Nitrobacter winogradskyi Nb-255: one gene and its partner. The protein of the gene in region 1 interacts with the protein of each later gene in a pairwise test. Links are inferred from orthologs where the notes say so. Each region holds a gene or a part of one and is shown on either strand. Other genes may lie near its edges.

The links. Proteins that work in one complex are often made in the same cells at the same time.
Region 2: the proteins of NWI_RS07485 (region 1) and NWI_RS00405 interact in binary tests that used the Escherichia coli proteins (3 or more experiments, as listed by UniProt). The link is inferred for Nitrobacter winogradskyi Nb-255 from one-to-one orthologs.

The regions. Positions count from the first base shown.
Region 1 is NC_007406.1:1,571,263-1,574,333, reverse strand. Bases 12-3,011 are described here. They hold NWI_RS07485 (two-component system sensor histidine kinase NtrB), read right to left. Parts: upstream 2,100-3,011; coding sequence 924-2,099; downstream 12-923. Other genes in these bases: dusB (tRNA dihydrouridine synthase DusB), read right to left, coding at 2,096-3,011; ntrC (nitrogen regulation protein NR(I)), read right to left, coding at 12-916. In the rest of the region: more of ntrC, read right to left, coding at 1-11; more of dusB, read right to left, coding at 3,012-3,071.
Region 2 is NC_007406.1:88,584-91,475, forward strand. What follows is about bases 52-2,872. They hold NWI_RS00405 (P-II family nitrogen regulator), read right to left. Parts: upstream 1,721-2,872; coding sequence 1,382-1,720; downstream 52-1,381. Other genes in these bases: NWI_RS00390 (thioredoxin family protein), read left to right, coding at 52-263; NWI_RS00395 (LON peptidase substrate-binding domain-containing protein), read left to right, coding at 407-1,081; NWI_RS00400 (Trm112 family protein), read left to right, coding at 1,121-1,321; NWI_RS17790 (hypothetical protein), read right to left, coding at 1,733-1,903; NWI_RS00415 (DUF4339 domain-containing protein), read left to right, coding at 1,947-2,831. In the rest of the region: more of NWI_RS00390, read left to right, coding at 1-51. UniProt on the Escherichia coli protein: Involved in the regulation of nitrogen metabolism. Regulates the activity of its targets by protein-protein interaction in response to the nitrogen status of the cell.

The sequences.
Region 1 (3,071 bases):
GCGGCACCACGTTGAGGCGGAAAAAAAGATCCTCGCGAAACAGCCCCTGCTGAATCAGGACACGAAGATCCTTGTTGGATGCCGCAACGATGCGGACATCCGTCTTGATGGCCGTCCTTCCCCCGACGGTGCAATATTCACCCTGCTGAAGCACACGAAGCAGACGTGTCTGCGCCTCCATCGGCATGTCGCCGATTTCGTCGAGAAAGAGAGTCCCTCCTTCGGCCTGCTCGAAACGGCCCGACGCGCGGGCGTTCGCGCCCGTGAATGCGCCGCGTTCGTGACCGAACAACTCCGATTCGATCAGGTCGCGGGGAATCGCCGCCATATTGACGGCGACGAACGGACCGCCGCGACGCTTGCCGTAGTCATGAAGCGCGCGCGCGACAAGTTCCTTGCCGGTGCCGGACTCGCCGGAAATCATCACGGTCAGGTCCGTCTGCATCAGCCGCGCCAGAACACGGTAGATTTCCTGCATGGCGGGGGACCGGCCGATCAACGGCAGGGAATCGCCTTCATTCTCGTCGCCGCGGCTGGCCGCGCTCTCCTTCGGCTCGGCGAGCGCGCGGCCGACGATTGCGATCAGTTCCTTCAGGTCGAACGGTTTCGGAAGGTATTCGTAAGCGCCGCGCTCGGAGGCGCGGATCGCCGTCATGAAGGTGTTCTGCGCGCTCATCACGATGACCGGCAGGTTCGGCCTGATTTTCTTGATGCGAGGCAGAAGGTCGAAGGCGTTCTCGTCCGGCATCACCACGTCGGTGATCACGATATCTCCTTCGCCCTGGCTGACCCATCGCCACAGCGTTGCGGCATTCCCGGTCAGGCGCACGTCATAACCGGCACGCGACAGCGCCTGATTGATCACCGTGCGGATGGCTCCGTCATCATCGGCGACAAGTATGTTGGCTGGAGACATTTTGTCCTCATGCTGGATGACGCGCGGTGCGTGGCGGTATTCCGGACGCGGCAGCGTCATCGCCCTGCCGGTGTACCGGACCGGAATCGAACATCGGCAGCAGGATACGGAAGTTGGTCTTGCGCGGCTGCGACTCGCACTCGACGATGCCGCCGTGATCCCCGACGATCTTTGCGACCAGCGCCAGACCGAGCCCGCTGCCGGTCTGCTTGGTGGTGACGAACGGATCGAACAGGTTCGGAAGCAGATCCTCCGCCACGCCGGGACCATTGTCCTTGACGCAGAACTCCAGCGGCAGCGAAACCCGCGTTTTCTTGCCCGGGAGGGAAAGGCGCAAGCCGGGACGGAATGCGGTCGTGAACTGGATTTCTCCCTCTTCTCCGAGATCGGAAACAGCTTCGGCGGCATTCTTGACAAGGTTCAGAAAGATTTGAACCAGTTGATCCCGATCGCCGAGAACCGGCGGAAGCGACGGATCGTAATCAACGGTGAACCTGACATTTCGCGCGAAGCCCGACTGCGCGAGCCGTTTGACATGATCGAGCACCGCGTGAATGTTGACAGGCTCCCGCCTGATCGGCCGCTCGTCGCCGAATACCTCCATGCGATCGACCAGCGTGACGATACGGTCCGCCTCGTCGCAGATCAGCCGGGTCAGCATTCGATCGTCCGGCGTCGCCCCCTGTTCAAGAAGCTGCGCCGCACCACGAATCCCGGAAAGCGGGTTCTTGATTTCGTGCGCGAGCATGGCCGCAAGCGCGATCACAGATCGGGCCGCGCTGCGATGGGTCAACTGCCGATCCATCTTGTCGGCGATGGTGCGCTCCTGGATCATCACCACGACGTGAGCGGGCCGTTCGGTCAGGGGCGCGACATGCAGGTCGACCTGACGGTCACGGCCGATCCTCGGCGTGCCGAGATCAACCCTGAACTCGTTGACGGGCGCGCCGCTGTCGCGAACCTGATCGATCAGGGCCAGGAGCGGACTGCCGAATGGGATAAGCTGTTTCAGTGGCTCGCGCTGCAGGAACTGCTTCGACATCTCAAAGAAGGACTCTGCCGCCATGTTGGCGTCAACGATCCGGCCGTCGGGCGCGACCAGCAGCACAGGATTAGGGAGCGCGTTGAGAATGGCCTCGCCATCGGAAGACGCGACGCGCGGACGCTGCGCGATCGACGTCATGCCACGGCCCTCCACGCGAAATCGTCGAACGCGTCCACCAGTAACCGCTGTACGCCGGAGGGATCATCGGCCGTCAGAATTTTCGTCCGCCACGATTTCTGGACCGGTGTCGGCACGGCACGAAGCGCTGCCGCCGTATCCAGCGCCCAGCCAAGATGCTTTCGCGCATGACGAAGCCCGATGCGCAGGCCGTAATGCAGAAGCAGGTCGTCATAAAGCGCGCGGATGTAAGCCAACTGATCCGTGAGCGAAGGATGGGATTCTTCGATGCCGGTTTCGAGCCGCCGCCCGATCTGACCCGGCAGCCAGGGGCGGCCCTGCGCGCCGCGGCCCACCATGACCGCATCGGCCCCCGACGCCTCCAGCGCAGCAACGGCTGCGTCGAACGATGTGATGTCGCCGTTGACGACGACGGGAACGCGCACCGCTTCCTTCACGGCCCGCACGGCCCGCCAATCGGCGCGGCCTTTGTAGAACTGGCAGCGCGTCCGGCCATGAACCGTGATCATCCGCACGCCGGCGGATTCGGCGCGCCGCGCCAGCGAAGGCGCATTGAACGAGTGGCCGTCCCATCCGAGGCGCATTTTGAGTGTGACCGGCACGTTCACCGCGCCGACCGTCGCCTCGATCAGGTCGAGGGCATGGTCGGGATCGCGCATCAGCGCCGAACCCGACTGGCCGCCTGTCACGTGCCGGGCGGGACAACCCATGTTGATATCGATGATGTCGGCGCCGGCCGCCTCGGCGATCCGCGCGGCTTCCGCCATCCAGCGCGTCTCGCAGCCGGCAAGCTGAACGACGTGCGGCCCATGACCGGTGGCTTCACAGCGAAGGACGGACATTGGACGCCCGCGGACGAGATCGTCGCTCGCGGTCATTTCCGAAACAACGAGCGCCGCCCCCAGCGACTCCGTAAGACGTCGAAACGGCCTGTCCGTGATCCCCGACATCGGCGCAAGAAGAACGCGGTTG
Region 2 (2,892 bases), 1.5 Mb from region 1 along the record:
TTGGACCGATCGCCGAGCTTGAGCAGAAGGTCGCGGCCGACCCGCTCGATCATCAGGCACGCTTCGACCTGGCTACGGCATTGAACGCCGGCGGCAAACGCAGCGAGGCCACCGATCACCTGCTTGAAATCGTGAAGCGCGATCGCAAATGGAACGATGATGCCGCCCGCAAGCAGCTTGTGCAGTTTTTCGAGGCATGGGGCGCCACAGACGAGGCCACCGTGGAGGGGCGCAAACGACTGTCGACGATTCTGTTTTCCTAAAGCGGGGATGAGGAAAAGTGTGGTGCGGTTTCCGCCCTCATCCCGCGTCTCAGAATACTGCAATCGATCACGTTCATGGTTCTGGATCGAATCGATCAAAACTATTCGATCAAAACCATCGTGATCTAGCGCCGGACCAACCCATGCCCATCAACGCCGATTACCGTGGTCCCGCCGACCTTCCCGAAGTGATACCGGTGTTTCCGCTGCCCGGCGCGCTGCTGCTGCCGCGCGGGCAAATGCCGCTCAACATCTTCGAAATGCGCTATCTCGCAATGGTCGACGACGCGTTGCGGGACGGCCATCGCCTGATCGGCATGATCCAGCCCGACCTCACCCATTCCGCGAGCGAGGACAAGCCGGAGCTGTTTCATGTCGGCTGCGCCGGACGCATCACCCAGTTCGCCGAATCCGGCGACGGCCGCTATATCCTCGAACTCACCGGGGTGTCGCGTTTCAAGGTCGTGGAAGAACTGACGGTGCTGACGCCCTACCGCCAGTGCAAGGTCGATTTCTTCGCTTACGCCGACGATCTGACCGCGCGCAAGGGCGAGGACGAGGTCGACCGCAAGCGGCTGCTCGAAGTGCTGACCGATTTTCTCAAGGTCAACAATCTGAAGGTGGACTGGAACGGCATCGAGAACGCCCCGAACGAGGCGCTGGTCAACGCGCTGGCGATGATGTCGCCCTACGGCCCCCCCGAGAAGCAAGCAATGCTGGAGGCGGCCGACCTGAAAACCCGCGCGGAAATTCTGATCGCCGTCACCGAAATGGACCTCGCGAAGAAGCGCACCAGCGGCGACCCCGGATTGCAGTAGACAGGCAAGCGCCTGACCTGACCTCTCGAAGAGACCCGCATGACACCGCCTCACTCCGATCGTCCCGAAGATACCGCCGATCCAAAGCTTTTGGAGATTCTAGTCTGCCCGGTCACCAAGGGTCCGCTGGAACTGGACGGCGCGCGGCGGGAATTGATTTCACGCTCGGCGAAGCTGGCCTATCCGATCCGCGACGGCATTCCGATCATGCTGCCGGAAGAGGCAAGGAAGATCGAGTGAGACGATGCACGTCGCGTCGTTTCAAAAAAATTATCTCGCAACAACAAGCGTAACAAATCGTCATAGCGCGTCGCTGTCGGTCTCGCCGGTGCGGATGCGCAGGGCGTGATCGATCGGCAGCACAAAGAGCTTGCCGTCGCCGATCTGGCCGGTGCGTGCGGCGGCGGCGATGGCCTCGACAGCCTTGTCCGCGAGTTCCGACGCCACCGCGACCTCGATCCTCAGCTTGGGCAGGAAGTTCACGACGTATTCGGCGCCGCGATAGATCTCTGTATGACCTTTCTGACGTCCATAGCCCTTGACCTCTGTCACGGTCATGCCGTGCACGCCGAGCGCGGTCAGCGCCTCCCGGACCTCGTCAAGCTTGAAGGGTTTGATAATGGCGACGACGAGTTTCATGGTCCGGCCTCTTTAATGTTGCTCGGCAATCCGGTGATAACCGGATACGTTCCGGCCAATCTGCCATCTTTCGCGGTCGCGAGCACCGCGAATTTGCAGATCACAACATGCGCGCGAATTGGCCGCCGCCGCGCCAACGGGCCGGATTTTTTCATGAACCAGCGGCGTCTTCTTTCCGACCAATCATCGTTTCCGGCGGCGAGGCCGTAGGATTTGAGGGGCATGCATGCCGAATCGTCAGTGGTTTTTTGCTTCCGGTAATACTCAGCAGGGTCCGTATTCCCAAGACCAGTTGCGGGATTTCATCGCTCGCGGCGCGGTCAGAGCCGACACGCGCGTCTGGACCGAGGGCATGTCGGACTGGCAGAGAGCGGGCGATATTCCGGGCCTCCTGTCCGGCGGTTCGGCCGCTCCGGCTATGCCGCCGGCCTCGGCGCGTGAGAGCGAGCCGCTGGCCAGGGGCACCGAACCCATCGGCGCTCCGCTGTCCGTGGATCTCAACATCTGGGGGCTGCTTGGACGCACCCTGATCTTCGTGATCGGCTTTCTGCTGGTTCTTCCGGCGCCGTGGGTGGCCACCAGCTTCTACGGATGGCTCATCTCTCGGGTGCGGGTGCCGCAGCGTCCCAACCTGAGCTTTACGGGCCAGCCGACGGACATCTGGTGGGTGTTCGTGCTGCTCGCGCTGTGCGCCTACTCCGGCCTGACCGACATACCCTATATCGGGATCATTCTGATTCCGGTGCAGGCCTGGCTGTCGTGGATGACGATCAAATGGGTCGTGGCGAACATCAGCGCCAACGGGCAGCCGCTTCGCCTTTCATTCCGGGGCGAGGCGTTGCATTACATCGGCTGGTTCGTGCTGCTCAACCTCTCCTTCATCACCATCATCGGCTGGGCATGGGTCACCACGGCGATGACGCGCTGGATGTTCCGCAACATCGACGGCACCCGGCGCGAGATCATCTTCAACGCCAGCGGCCTTGAAGTGTTGTGGCGAACGGTGGTGGTTGCGATCGGCTGCATCCTGATCATCCCGATCCCGTGGGTGCTGGGCTGGATCGCGCGCTGGTACGTCTCGCAGGTCGCGCTGGCGCCGCGGACGGCATGATGCGGATTACAATAGCGTTTTCAAGCGAAGCATGTCCTCGGGCTAGACCCGAGGATGGAAA